DNA from 2 places in the Plantibacter sp. CFBP 13570 genome. Region 2 is predicted to be linked to the other one. Evidence: riboswitches for the same ligand, from Rfam matches in the RefSeq annotation. Region 2 holds a riboswitch; the other holds the start of a gene.
The links. Region 2 has a riboswitch for thiamine pyrophosphate ahead of IFT89_RS06955 (ECF transporter S component). Riboswitches for the same ligand answer to the same signal wherever they lie in the genome.

Region 1 (7,259 bases), on a different contig from region 2:
GGCCGTACGAGGTCTCGATCGTCGCGCCGGAGGGGTACGCCGTCTCCGGAGCGGCCACCCGGGAGGAGGAGCTCGCCGGAACCGATCTCGACGCGGTCGACTTCGAACTCGCCCGCCTCGGCACCGTCATCGGCGACGTCCGGACGGACAGCGACGCCCCGGTGCCCGCAGCGACGGTCACGGTGACGACGCCGGGCGGCCCGGTCGCCCTGATCACGACGGCCGAGGGCTCCTACGGGCTCGCCGACCTGGCGCCGGGCAGCTACGAGGTCACGCTGACCGTCCCGGCCGGGTACTCGGTGCCCGCGGGTGGCGCCACGACCGCCACCGTCGTCGTCGGCGCGGACGGTGCGGTCCAGACGGTGCCCACCTTCGTGCTCGTCGCCGACGCCGTCGTCCCCGTGCCGTCGACGAACCCGAGCGACCCCGCGGTTCCGAGCAACGCGGGTCGTCTGCCCTCGACCGGTGCGGACGCGATGCCGTGGATCGTCGCGGCCGGAGCGCTCTTCGTGCTCGGTGCCGCAGGTGTCGTCACCGCGGCCGTCCTGCGTCGTCGACGCGCGAATCGGGACGAGCTGTCCGGCGAATGACCGTTTGAACGACCCCTCGGGGATGGGAGGGCGTGGCTCGTCCGTAGACTTGGGCGAGCCGCGCCCCACCCAGGAGTGCGGATCGCACTGCTGAACGGGGATCCGTGGACATCATCGGGTGGGTGAACGACGCCGCGACGGCGCTGCCTGATCCGCTGATCTGGCTCCTCGGGCTCCTGTTCTCGACCGCCGAGTCCGGCCTGTGGCTCGGCCTCGTCGTCCCCGGTGAACCGGTGGTGCTCCTCCTCGCGGCCATGCTCGACTCCGCCCCCGGTGCCCTCGTGCTGTTCCTCGCGGTCGCCCTCGGCGGGTCGCTCGGGGACCAGCTGGGCTACCTCCTCGGTCGGCGTTCCGGTGGTCGCCTCCGTGACTCGGCCATCGTCCGACGGCTCGGCGTCGACGGCTGGGACCGCGCGGTCGAGGCGCTCGAGCGACGCGGGGCCCAGGCCGTCTTCCTCACGAGGCTCGTCCCCGTGCTCCGATGCCTGACACCGACCGCCGCCGGGGTCGCCCGCGTGCCCTACCGGTCGTTCCTCGCGGCATCGCTGCTGGGCTCCCTCCTCTGGTCCGCCGTCTACGTCGGGGTCGGCTCCCTCGTCCGCGCCACACTCGACACGGTCCGCCAGTACCTCGGTGCCACGGGGTGGGTGCTGCTGTTCGCGCTCGTCGTGGTGGTCACGGTGGTCGCGATCGCCCGATTCCGCCGCGGTGCCGCGATCCCCGGCGAGGAGGTGATGATCCCGGTGACCCTGCACGAGAAGACGCCGCTCGCACGCCTCCGGACGCAGCTGTTCTCCGACGACGACTGGAAGAACCTGCCGAACGCGATCACGGCGGGACGTATCGTCCTGCTCCCGGTCTTCGCCGCCCTCGTGATCACCGGCTCCTACTGGGCTGCGCTCGTCGTCGGTGCGGTGGTGTTCCTGAGCGACGTCGCCGACGGGCAGATCGCGCGCCGCATGGGCACGGTCTCCGCGCTCGGCACCTGGCTCGACGGGGTCGCCGACCGCCTGACCGTGGTCGTGGTCGCCGCGTCGTTCGCCATCGCGCAGATCATCCCGTGGCAGGTGTTCGTGGTCATGATCGTCCCCGACCTCCTGCTCGCGTTCGTCGCCGTCGTCGCGTTCCGCGGGACGCCGGAGGTGCCGGTGAGCATCGCCGGCAAGATCCGGACGGTGTTCCTCTTCGTCGGCTTCTTCGCGCTGCTCACAGGCCTCGCGCTCGGCGGCGGGGATCCGGCGTCGGCGCTCTACCGGGTCTTCGGCGGGGTCGGCTTCGTGGCGATCCTCCTGGGACTCCTCGGCCACTTCGTCGCGGCGACCCAGTATGCGCGACGCATGGTCGTCACCTGGCAGCGACAGGGCGTCCGCGCGGCCCGCTGACCATGACGCCGACCGTCGTCGGAGGTCGCCGCCGGAGGGCACACGGCCACAGCGCAGGCGGCGTCGTTTAGGCTCGGAGCATGCCAGTCGACTATCCGGACCTCGTCATCTTCGACTGCGACGGCACGCTCGTCGACACGGAACGCATCTCCGTCCGGGTGAACCTCCAGCTGCTCAACGAGGTCGGCGGCGACTACACCGAGGCCGAGGTGCGGGAGCTCTTCGTCGGCGCCTCGCTCGAGACGTACGCGACGCTCGTCGAGCAGCGCCTCGGGAAGCCGCTCGAGGCCGACTGGATCCAGCGCTGGAGCGACATGTTCCGCGGCATCTGCGAGCGCGAGCTCGAGGCGGTCGACGGGGTCGTTGACGCCCTCGACGGTATCGCTGCGACCGGGGTGCCGCTGTGCGTGGCCTCGAACGGGATGCTGCACGACGTCGTCCGCAACCTCGGGCAGGTGGGCATCCACGACCGCTTCGACGGGCGCATCTTCAGCGCGACCGACGTCGCCGTCGGCAAGCCCGCACCCGACCTCTTCCTTCATGCCGCCGCCGACTTCGACACGGCCCCCGAGCGGTGCGCGGTCATCGAGGACAGCGTCGTCGGCGTCCTCGCTGCCCGCGCGGCCGGCATGACGGTCTACGCCTACGCCGGCGGCATGACGCCCGCCGAGCGCCTCATCGGCGACGGCACCCACGTCTTCGACGACATGCGCTTGCTGCCCGACCTCATCCGCGACACCTGGGCGACCTCCGCGGCGCGCTAGCCGCGCCGCACTAGCTGCGACTGCGGAGCTCGGGGAAGCCGTCCTCATCGTCAGGGACGGCCTGCGCCGCGACCGTTGGCGCCGCTGCCGGATCGGCTGACGTCGACACGTCCTGCTCCTCGGCGCGACGCCGCGTGCGTTCGCCACCGCGCTTGACGGCACGGTCGAACAGCTGTGGGCCGGTCGTCGCCAGGCGCCTCCAGGGGAGGGTGCCCTCGATCTCGATCTGCAGGGAGAAGCTCAGCAGGGTGCGGATGACGACGATGATCGCGAGGACGAGTGCGTCGGTCAGTGAGGGTGTCGACGTGACCGTCTTCACGAGGTCGGCGGCCACGAGGATCTCCAGCCCGAGCAGGATGACCGAGCCGATCGTCTCCCGCAGCATCCGGAAGGCCCGTGCGCCGTCGCGCGTGCTCCACCACAGGCGGGCCGAGAGGGTGACGGCGATCACGAAGCCCACGACCATCGCCCCGACACCGGCGACCTCGAAGACGATGGTGACCAGCTCGAAGAAGTCCATCCCTCCATCATCCTCGCCCGCCCGCTGGACCGGAAGCCGGTCCGACCCGCTAGGGTGGTCGCGAGTGACACGGGGTGCCGATCCCACGACGATCGGCTGAGAACACACCCGTCGAACCTGATCTCGTTAGTCCGAGCGAAGGGATGTCGCGAATGAGCATTCGCACACCGCAGCAGTCTGCCCACCCGTCCACCGACGACTCGTCCGTCGGCGAATACGCGAGCGCGTCCGGGGACCTCCTCGACCGCCTGCGCGAGCGCACGCCGCTCGTCCAATCGATCACGAACGCCGTGGTCACGAACTTCACCGCGAACGTCCTGCTCGCCATCGGCGCCGCCCCGGCGATGACCGACATCCCCACCGAGGCCGGACCGTTCGCCCGCATCGCCTCCGGCGTGCTCCTCAACCTCGGGACGCCGCAGGCTGAGCAGCGCGAGGCCATGGTCGAGGCCGCCACCGCCGCGAACGAGGCCGGCACTCCATGGGTGCTCGACCCCGTCGCCGTCGGCTTCTTGCCGGTGCGCACGGCGCTCGCCACTGAACTCCTCGCCCTCAGGCCGACGATCGTGCGCGGCAACGCCAGCGAGATCATCGCGCTCGCCGGACTGGGCGCCGGCGGTCGCGGCGTCGACAGCACCGACTCGGTCGACAGCGCGATCGAGGCGGCCACCGCGATCGCCCGCGCCTCGGGTGCCGTCGTCGCGATCTCCGGCCCGACGGACGTCATCACCGACGGTGAGCGCATCGTCCGCTGCTCGAACGGGCACGCCTGGCTCACCCTCGTGACGGGCGGTGGCTGTGCCCTCGGTGCCGTACTCGCCGCCTTCGCGTCACTCGACGACGACCGGCTGCTGACGACGGTCGCGGCGACCACCGCGTACACGGTCGCCGCGCAGCTGGCGGCTGCGGAGAGCCGTGGCCCCGGGTCCTTCGCTCTCGCCTTCCTCGACCACCTCCACCTCCTCGATGCCGACACCGTCCGCAGCCTGGCGGTGATCGCGTGAGCGCCTCGACCACCGCGGACCGGGTCCTCGCGGCCCGTTCGCACGCCGAGCTCGTGCGCCGCGGTATCGCCACCTACCTCGTCACGGATGCTTCGGCCAGCGGGGATCGCGGTGTCCTCGACGTCGTGCGCCGGGCCGTCGACGGCGGGGTGACCGCGGTCCAGCTGCGGGAGAAGACCGCGTCGGCGCGAGAGTTGTTCGACCTGACCGTGCGTGCGGCGGAGGTCGTCGCCGGGCGGGCGCTGCTCCTCGTCGACGATCGGGTGGACGTGTTCCTCGCCGCCCGTTCCGCCGGCGCCGTCGTCCACGGCGTCCACGTGGGTCAGAGCGATCTCCCGGTCGACGCCGTGCGTCGCATCGTGGGTCAGGCCGCCGTCGTGGGACTGACGGCGAACACCTCGGCGCACCTCGACGCGGTCGCAGCGCTGCCACTCGGGACGGTCGACTACCTCGGCGTCGGCGTCATCCGCCCGACGACGACCAAGCCGGACCACCCGGAGCCGCTGGGCATGGAGGGGTTCGCCGCGATCGCCGCCGCGACCCCGCTCCCGTGCGTCGCGATCGGTGGGGTGTCACTGGAGGACACGGTCGAGCTCCACGCTGCCGGTGCCGCTGGTCTCGCCGTCGTCTCCGCCATCTGCGCCGCCGACGATCCGGCGGCCGCCGCCCGGGCGTTCCACAGCGCCTGGATTGAGGTCTCGGCATGAGCGCCGTGAAAGAGACGACGGCGCCGGCGTCGTCGAGCTCGGACCGGGTGCGCGGTCGACGACCTGTCGCGGTCCGGGACACACCGCGGGTGCTGAGCATCGCCGGCACCGACCCGACCGGCGGTGCCGGGATCCAGGCCGACCTCAAGAGCATCGCCGCGAACGGCGGATACGGCATGGCGGTCGTCACCGCGCTCGTCGCGCAGAACACCTGGGGCGTCCGATCCGTGCACACCCCGCCCGTCGGGTTCCTCCGCGAGCAGTTGGACGCGGTCGCGGACGACGTGGTGATCGACGCGGTCAAGATCGGGATGCTGGGCGACGTCGCGATCATCGACACCGTGTCGACCTGGCTGCAGGAGACGGTGACCGGACCCGTCGTCCTCGACCCGGTGATGGTGGCGACGAGCGGCGACCGCCTCCTCCACCGCGACGCTGAGGCGGCCATGCGCGCGCTCCTCCCGCACGTCGACCTCGTCACCCCGAACCTCCCCGAGCTCGCCGTCCTCGCGGACGAGCCGGTGGCGACGAGCTGGGCCGACGCACTCGCCCAGGCGGAACGGGTCTCGGTGCAAGCGGGCGTGATCGTGCTCGTGAAGGGTGGGCACCTGACGGGGACGACCGCGTGCCCGGATGCGCTCGTCGACGCCACCGGTGGTCTGGGTGGTGGCCGATCACTCGTCGAGTTCGACGGTCTTCGAGTCGACACAGGGAACACCCACGGGACCGGATGCTCCCTGTCGAGCGCGATGGCCACCCTCGTCGTCCGTTCGGGGTCCTGGACCGAGGCGCTCGGCGAGGCGAAGACGTGGCTCACGTCGAGCCTCCGACACGCGGACGTGCTCGAGGTCGGCTCGGGCAACGGCCCGATCAGCCACTTCGCCGAGCTGTGGGCATCGTCCGGGACGACCTCGAGTCGGCAGGACGGCGCCGGCATCCTCACGGGCTGGTGGGAGGACATCGCCGAGCTGCGGACGCGGATCGATCACCTGCCGTTCGTGACGACGCTTGCGGACGGCACCCTCGATCCAGCCCGGTTCGCCTGGTACCTGCAGCAGGACGCGATCTACCTGCGGGCCTATTCGCGGGTCCTCGCACGAGCGAGTGCACTGGCGCCGACGGCCGAGGAACAGGTGTTCTGGGCGACCGGCGCGGCGGGCTCCATCGAGGCCGAGATGGAGTTGCACCGCACCTGGCTCAGCACGTATGCCGTCGGCGGTATGGATGCGGAACCGTCGGCGACGACCACGGCGTACCTCGACCACCTGCACGCGGCGACGGTCGACGGCGACTACGGGCGGGTGGTCGCCGCCGTGTTGCCCTGCTACTGGATCTATCAGGATCTCGGTGAGCGACTGGTCGGCGCATCACACGCGGAGCACCCGTTCGCGGCGTGGCTCGACACGTACGCCGACCCCGCGTTCGCGACGGCGAACGCCCGGGCGATCGAGATCGTCGCCGGGGCGGCAGCTCGTGCGGACGAGGCCGGCCGGGAGACGATGCGACGGGCGTTCCTGGCCTCGGCCGCGCACGAGGAGGCGTTCTTCGCCGAGCCGATACGATGAAGGCCGGATCCGCCGCCGCGATCCCGGACCACGACGAGAGGCCCCTGATGCTGACGAGCAACGAGTACTTCGACGGCAACGTGAAGTCGATCGGCTTCACCACGAACGAGCCCGGTGCGGAGTCGGCCAGCGTCGGAGTGATGGAGCCGGGGGAGTACACCTTCACCACGGGCAAGGCCGAGGAGATGTCCGTGATCTCCGGCAAGCTCCGCGTGCTGCTGCCGAACACGAGTGCCTGGCAGGACTTCGGGCCCGACGCGCAGTTCAGTGTCCCGGGGAGCAGCAGCTTCCAGGTCGAGGTCGAGGTCACCACCGCGTACCTCTGCCGCTACCTCAACATCTGAGCGCCCTTCGACAGGCTCAGGGACCGGGGTGAGTGCGCCCTTCGACAGGCTCCGCGCGGCGCAGCTCGGTGGCCGGCCCACGCGGGGACCGCTCCGCGCTTCAGGAGTCCACGACCTCGGGCGTGCAGACGTTCAATGCGCACCTGTGGGAGAAGCAGTTCGGCTGATGTTGCCCAGGCGAGTACTGGACGGGGCCGCGTGTCGATTCGATCGGCGATGCCGTCGACGTCACCCATGGAGAACTCGCGCAGGTCTGCGCCCTTGACGAGATATTGCCGAGGGAGCCTATTCATGTTCTCGTTCGAACCCCTCTGAGATCTCCGTTTCGTGGCGGCATGGTGCGACGTTCCTCACGGCGACTGCGTCGTCATCGTGTCGTTGCA
Region 2 (7,259 bases):
CGAGCTCGCGAACGGGATCGATCCGCGCGGCATCGAGCTGGCACGACGCGAGAAGAGCGTCAGCCACGAGGTGACCTTCCCGACGGACGTGTCCGACCCGACCATCCTCAAGCGCGAGCTGCTGAACCTCGCCGGTCTCGTCGCGATCCGGCTCCGGAAGGGCGGCTACGCCGGACGGACGATCAGCATCCGCGTCCGCTATGCGGACTTCAGCGTCGTCACCCGGTCGCGCACCATCGGCGAGGCCACGAACGTCGGGCGCCGGGTCTACGACGAGGCGGCGTCGCTCTTCGACGACCTCGATCGCGGTGGACGCCTCGTGCGCCTCGTCGGGGTGAAGGTGGACCAACTCGTCCCCGCCGATGAGGCCGGTGCCGGGCTCTGGGACCCGGACGAGGAGTGGCGTGAAGCCGAGCAGACGATCGACCGGGTCGCGAGCCGGTTCGGCGATCTCGCGATCGCTCCCGCCTCCCTCCTCGGCAAGCCGAGGCGTCGCGGACTCGGCAGTCGCGGAGACTCGCAGGGTGCTGGGAGCACGGATCAACCCCTTGGACCGGTGGATACCGAGCGGTAGCCTCGCGGTATGACGAATCTCGTGGAGAAGCTGGCAGAACAGGCGAAGGGGCTCGGCGTGTCCGCAGCCTACGGGGAGCAGCAGGACGTCGACGGCACGAAGCTCGTGCCCGTCGCACTGACGTACTACGGCTTCGGCGGCGGCTCCGAGGGCGACGGCGACGACGCCCCGAGCGGCGGCGGTGGCGGTGGCGTCTCGATCCCGGTCGGTGCCTACATCAAGACCGACGAGGGTCTCCGTTTCGACCCGAACCTCATCTCGCTCATCGCCGTCGCGATCCCGTTCATCTGGGTGAGCGGCAAGGCTCTGGCCGGCCTGATCAAGGCCCTCAAGAAGTAGCCCTCCCCGTCGCACCCCTGTCGTGCGACTGCGCACGGCAGGGGTTAGACTCGTGCCACCACGGGAGTCCGGTGAACCGGGCTGAGAGGAAGGTATTCGCCTTCGACCGTCGAACCTGATCTGGATCATGCCAGCGCAGGGAGACCATTTCTCGCTATCCCGTGCTCTTTTCCGTCTACAGGAAGGGCACGTATCGTGTCAGCATCGACCAAGATCTCACCCTCTGAACGCGTTGCGTCGCGGACCTTGCGCTGGAGGGTCGTCGACATCGTCGTGGTCGCCGTGCTCGGCGTCGCGACCGGCCTCATCTTCTGGGCGTGGAACACGCTCGGATCACTCTGGTACGCGGGCGCCAGCGCCGTCACGCCCGGTTTCGGCGGGATCGCCGTCGGGATCTGGCTCCTCGGTGGGGTGCTCGGCGGACTCATCATCCGGAAGCCCGGCGCTGCGCTCCTCGTCGAGACCATCGGAGCGATCGTCTCCGCCCTCATCGGCAACGCATGGGGTGTCACGACGGTGTACTCCGGCCTCGCTCAGGGCCTGGGGGCCGAGCTGGTGTTCGCGGCGCTCGCGTACAAGCGCTTCGGCCTCGTTCCGGCGATCCTCGCCGGTGCCGGAGCCGGGGCCGGCGCATGGCTCCTCGAGCTCGTGATGTCGGGCAACCTCGAGAAGGGTGTCGAGTTCAACGCGATCTACCTCGGTTCGCTGCTGGTCTCGGGCGCGATCCTCGCCGGTGTCGTCGGCTGGGCCCTCGTCAGGGCACTCGCGTCGACCGGGGCGCTCAGTCGGTTCGCCTCGGGGCGGGACGCTCGGCGCGAGGTCTGATCGTGCCGGGAACGGCTGCGACCGGTCCGGCGCGCGTCGTCGCGCGGGACTGGGGGTGGCGTCATGCCGGTCGGAAGGCCTGGGCGGTGCGCGACCTCGACCTCGTGATCGAACCGGGCGAACGGGTCCTCCTCCTGGGGGCGTCCGGTGTCGGCAAGTCGACGCTGATCCACGCACTGGCCGGCGTCCTCGGCGGTGCGGACGAGGGGGAGTCCCACGGCTCGCTCCTCGTGGACGGCGTTCCGCCTGAACGAGCGAGGGGTCGCATCGGGCTCGTGCTGCAGGATCCCGACTCGCAGGTGATCCTGTCCAAGGTCGGCGACGACGTCGCCTTCGGCTGCGAGAACCTCGGCGTCGAGCGCGAGGAGATCTGGCGCCGCGTCGACGCCTCGCTGGAGGCCGTCGGACTGGACCTGCCGCTGGACCACTCGACCTCGGCGCTGTCCGGCGGTCAGAAACAGCGGCTGGCCCTCGCCGGCGTACTCGCCATGCACCCCTCGCTCCTCCTGCTCGACGAACCGACCGCGAACCTCGACCCGGCCGGGGTGGCGGAGGTGCGGGACGCCGTCGCTCGGCTGGTCGATGACGGTTCGTCCACCCTGGTCGTCATCGAACACCGCGTCGACGTCTGGCGCGAGCTGATGACCAGGGTCGTCGTGCTCGACGCCGACGGCGGTGTCCTCGCCGACGGGCCACCCGACCTCGTCCTCGACGACGTCGGGCAGCGCCTGGCCGATGCGGGCGTCTGGGTGCCGGGCATCCCGCTGGGGTTGGCCCCTCGTCCGGTGTCCGGCCCATCAGCGGCGGTCATCACGACCGACGACCTGGCGATCGGTCGAACGCGGAAGCAGCCGGTGCAGGAGCACCTGGGGCTCGCGGTGCCCGAGGGCGCGGCGACCGTCATCGTCGGCCCCAACGGGGCGGGGAAGTCCACGCTCGCGCTCACGCTGGCGGGACTGCTGCCGGAGATCACGGGGACGGTGACCGCCGCTCCGCAGCTCGCCGGCAGGCTGGGATCCCGGCCGATCCGCTGGAAGTCCACCGAGTTGCTCACGCGCATCGGGACGGTCTTCCAGGATCCCGAGCACCAGTTCGTCTCATCGACCGTGCGGAACGAGCTCGGTGTCGGCCTGCAGGCCCTCCGCTGGTCCCGGACCGCCATCGACGAGCGGGTCACCGAGATCCTCGAGGCGCTCGGTCTCGGGCGTCTCGCCGAGGCGAACCCGTTCAGTCTCTCGGGCGGTCAGAAGCGCCGGTTGTCGGTGGCCACCGTCCTCGCCGCCCGGCCGGCGGTCATGGTCCTCGACGAACCGACGTTCGGGCAGGATCGACGCACGTGGTTGTCACTCGTCCGCCTGCTGCAACATGAGCTCGAGCGCGGCGCGACGATCGTCTCCGTCACGCATGACGCGGGGGTCGTCGAGCATCTGGGCGACCATCGCATCCTCCTCGAACCGCTGGAGCTCGGGAGGCGGGCCGCATGACGAGCGTCACTGCAGCGGAGCGCTCGACGGTGTTGCACCATCGACCGCCACTCGACCGGGTGAATCCGGTGACGAAGGTGCTGGCCGTCCTCATCCTGTCCGTCCCGTTGCTGCTGACGATCGACTGGGTGAGTGCGAGCACGGCGGTGCTGCTCGAAGTGATGCTGTTCCCGCTCTCCGGCCTGCGGTTCACCGCGTTGCTGAAGCGGGCGCTGCCGGTGCTCGTCTTCGCGCCCATCGGCGGGATCAGCATGCTGTTGTACGCGAAGCCGGGAGGGACGGAGTACCTGTCGCTCGGGTTCGTCCGCGTGACGGACAACTCGATCGAACTGGCGGTCGCCGTGACGATCCGCGTGCTGGCGCTCGGTCTCCCGACGATCCTGCTCTTCGCGCGGGTGGATCCGACCGATCTGGCCGACGGCTTGTCCCAGATCGCGAAGCTGCCGTCGCGGTTCGTGCTCGGGATCCTCGCTGGAGCGCGGATGCTCGGACTCTTCATCGACGACTGGCGCAGTCTCGCGCTCGCCCGTCGTGCCCGTGGGCTGGGGGACCGGGGAGTGGTCCGGCGGTTCGCGTCCATGGCGTTCGTCCTGCTGGTGTTCGCCATCCGCCGCGGGAGCAAACTCGCGACGGCGATGGAGGCGCGGGGGTTCGGGGCACCGATCGAACGCACCTGGGCCAGACCGTCCCGCCTGGGCCGGGCCGATCTCATTGCCGTCCTGGTGACGATCGTGATCATGGCCCTCGCGCTGTCCACGGCGGTCCTCGCCGGTACGTTCCGGGTCGTGGGCCAGTGAGCGCGGTTCCGCCGGTCCTGCTCATCGACGGACGGTCGGGCACCGGGAAGACGACGCTCGCCTCCTCGGTGGCGTCCGCGTTGACGGCCAGCACGGTCGTCCACATGGACGACCTGTATCCGGGGTGGGAGGGGCTCGACGAGGGCGCTCGACTCCTCGTCGAGTGGATCCTGAAGCCGTTCTCCGAGCGGCGCGCGGGGGAGTGGCGGCGCTGGGACTGGGAACGGTCCGACCGCGCGGAGGCGCACCTCGTGCCGAGCGACCGTCCACTCATCGTCGAGGGTTGCGGGTCATCGTCGCTGTCGTCGCGGGTGTGCGCCGACACGGTGCTGTGGCTCGACGCGCCGGTGGTGCAGCGCACCGACCGCCTCATCGGGCGCGGTGACGGTGTCGACTGGCTCGCGGGATGGACCCTCCAGGAGGATGCGTTCATCGAGCGGGAGCGGCCCGACCTCGACGCCGGTCTCCGCATCGAGGCGACCGGTGCGCCGGACCAGGTCTCATCCCTCGTCCTCGACGCCCTCGCGCGCGACGAAGCGAAACGCTGGAGCCCCTGGCTCCGTTCCTGAGACCCACGGTCCGGGTTCTCGGTCCTTGAGCCGGTCTGAGGGTCAGGTTCCGGTCATCGGTCCCTGAGCTTGTCGAAGGGTGGTGTGCCCCCGGCAGGATTCGAACCTGCGACCAAGAGATTAGAAGGCTCCTGCTCTATCCCCTGAGCTACGGAGGCGGGCGTCGTCCAGGATACCGCAGCGGTGTCTCAGGCGCCGACGCCGAGGAGGCCGAGCACTCCGAAGACGAGCGACAGGGCTGCGAGGACGAGGGCGATGCTGATGAGGATGACGTGGACGCGCAGGAACGTCGTCGCACGTCCCTGATCGTCGCGGGCGCGCGGGTCGGCGACGATGCGCTTGAGGAAGCGGGGCCAGACGACGACGTTGTAGAAACCGTTGACGAGCAGCAGGACGGAGATGGCGATGATCACCGCTCGAGTCTACGGAACCGGCGGCGTCGGTCGTGCTGAGTAGACTCGACCCATGAGCACAGCTGGGGACCGTCTGGTCTGGATCGACTGCGAGATGACCGGACTCGAGCTGGAGGTCGACGAACTCGTCGAGATCGCCGTCGTGATCACCGACTTCGAACTGAACATCCTCGACCCGGGTTACTCCGTCGTGATCAAGCCCGACCAGTCGGCACTCGACAACATGGGTGAGTTCGTGACGAACATGCACCGCACCTCGGGGCTGCTCGAGGAGATCCCGAACGGCGTGAGCGTCGCGGACGCCGAGTTCCAGGTCATCGAGTACATCCAGCGCTTCGTCCCCGACGAGTCGAAGGCGCCGCTGGCCGGGAACACCATCGGGACCGACCGCGGATTCCTCGCGCGGTACATGCCGCGGCTCGACGCCCACCTGCACTACCGCAACGTCGACGTCTCCTCCATCAAGGAACTGGCCCGTCGGTGGTACCCGCGGGTGTACTTCAACGCCCCGTCGAAGCACGGCGGACACCGCGCGCTGGCGGACATCCTCGAGTCGATCCGTGAGCTCGCCTACTACCGCGGAGCGTTGTTCGTCGACCTCCCCGGCCCGTCCTCCGACGACGCGAAGCAGGTTTCGGAAGCGGTCGTGTCACGGTACGCCCCAAACATGTAATAGACTCATCCAGTCGCTTGTGACGCGGTCTCCGCGGAGCAGGTCGCATGGTGGGTATAGCTCAGTTGGCAGAGCGCCTGGTTGTGGTCCAGGAGGTCGCGGGTTCAAGCCCCGTTACTCACCCCATGTCGTACAGAAGCCGGAGGATCCCTCCGGCTTCTGTCGTATCCGGGGAGCGGGCATGTTGGAGCTGGACACCGAGGCGTTCGAAGCCCTCGTGGTGGACGAACTCGACCGCTTGCCCGACGAGATGGTCGACGGTCTCGACAACGTCGTCTTCGTCGTCGAGGACCGCCCTGAGAACGGCACGCTCGACACGCTCGGGCTGTACGACGGCGTCGCTCTGACGGAGCGCGACCGCTACGGCTTCGGCGAGATGCCCGACCGGATCATCGTCTACCGCGAGCCGCATCTGGCGGCGTGCGAGACCCTCGACGAGCTCGCCGACGAGATCCACACCACCCTGGTCCACGAGATCGCGCACTTCTACGGCATCGACGACGAGCGACTGCACGAGCTCGGCTGGGCCTGAGACCCGCCTCGCCCACCGAGCCGTGTTTCCGGTGTGTTGCAAGTGCCTCGGAGTTCCGGGTGCGCCTCCGGTGAGCGAGTAGCCTGGGGACATGCGCGAGATCCAGGCCCGCATCATTGCGGAACTCCATGTCAGCCCCACGATCGACCCGGCGGCCGAGGTCCGTTCCCGGATCGACTTCCTGAAGTCGTACCTGCGGGCGACGCACACGAAGGGGTTCGTGCTCGGGATCAGCGGGGGACAGGACTCGTCGCTCGCCGGGCGCCTGTGCCAGCTCGCGGCGGAAGAGGTCCGAGCCGAGGGTGGGGAGGCCCGGTTCGTCGCCGTCCGTCTGCCGTACGCGGTGCAGCACGACGAGGACGACGCCCAGTTGGCGCTGTCGTTCATCCGCCCGGACGACTCCGTCGTGTTCAACATCCAACGTGCGGTCGACGGGTTCGAAGCCGAGTACGCGGATGCGACCGGTGAACCCCTCAGCGACTTCGTCAAGGGCAACGCGAAGGCGCGGGCACGGATGGTCGCGCAATACGCGATCGCCGGTCAGCAGGGGCTCCTGGTCGTCGGGACGGACCACGCGGCCGAGGCGGTCACCGGGTTCTTCACGAAGTTCGGCGACGGCGGGGCCGACGTGCTCCCGCTCAGCGGCCTGACGAAGCGTCAAGGGCGGGCGCTCCTGGAGTCGCTCGATGCTCCGGAACGTCTGTACCTGAAGGCGCCGACCGCCGATCTCCTCGACGGCACTCCCGGCCAGACCGATGAGGAGAACCTCGGGCTCAGCTACCAGCAGATCGACGACTTCCTCGAGGGGAGCGAGATCGATCCGGTGGCCGCTGAAGCGATCGAGGCCCGGTACGCGGCGACGGAGCACAAGCGACAGGTCCCGGTCAGCAAGTTCGACACCTGGTGGCGCTGACCACGCACCCCTGACACGAAGACGGCGGCCCGATCGGATGATCGGGCCGCCGTCTGTCAGTCTCGGTGGTCAGCTGACGCTGGACTGCTTGCGTTCGGCTTCCAGGACCGCGACGTCGTCGATGATGCGCTGCGTCGTGC

Region 1: it holds a riboswitch for thiamine pyrophosphate, as region 2 does, so the genes downstream of both, thiM (hydroxyethylthiazole kinase) here and IFT89_RS06955 (ECF transporter S component) in region 2, are expected to answer to the same signal.

Annotation. Positions count from the first base shown of each region.
Region 1 is NZ_JACYTW010000023.1:42,525-49,783, reverse strand. It holds gene IFT89_RS09940 (carboxypeptidase regulatory-like domain-containing protein) at 1-590, shown strand, start outside; gene IFT89_RS09935 (CDP-alcohol phosphatidyltransferase family protein) at 695-1,972, shown strand; gene IFT89_RS09930 (HAD family hydrolase) at 2,053-2,736, shown strand; gene IFT89_RS09925 (DUF1622 domain-containing protein) at 2,747-3,256, opposite strand; TPP riboswitch at 3,317-3,417, shown strand; gene thiM (hydroxyethylthiazole kinase) at 3,409-4,260, shown strand; gene thiE (thiamine phosphate synthase) at 4,257-4,967, shown strand; gene IFT89_RS09910 (bifunctional hydroxymethylpyrimidine kinase/phosphomethylpyrimidine kinase) at 4,964-6,532, shown strand; gene ppnP (pyrimidine/purine nucleoside phosphorylase) at 6,580-6,876, shown strand.
Region 2 is NZ_JACYTW010000013.1:44,111-51,369, reverse strand. It holds gene dinB (DNA polymerase IV) at 1-574, shown strand, start outside; gene IFT89_RS06960 (hypothetical protein) at 584-913, shown strand; TPP riboswitch at 964-1,072, shown strand; gene IFT89_RS06955 (ECF transporter S component) at 1,109-1,738, shown strand; gene IFT89_RS06950 (ABC transporter ATP-binding protein) at 1,825-3,222, shown strand; gene IFT89_RS06945 (energy-coupling factor transporter transmembrane component T family protein) at 3,219-4,019, shown strand; gene IFT89_RS06940 (hypothetical protein) at 4,016-4,588, shown strand; tRNA gene IFT89_RS06935 (tRNA-Arg) at 4,674-4,746, opposite strand; gene IFT89_RS06930 (SCO4848 family membrane protein) at 4,777-5,001, opposite strand; gene orn (oligoribonuclease) at 5,054-5,674, shown strand; tRNA gene IFT89_RS06920 (tRNA-His) at 5,725-5,800, shown strand; gene IFT89_RS06915 (metallopeptidase family protein) at 5,856-6,206, shown strand; gene nadE (ammonia-dependent NAD(+) synthetase) at 6,298-7,119, shown strand; gene IFT89_RS06905 (hypothetical protein) at 7,189-7,259, opposite strand, start outside.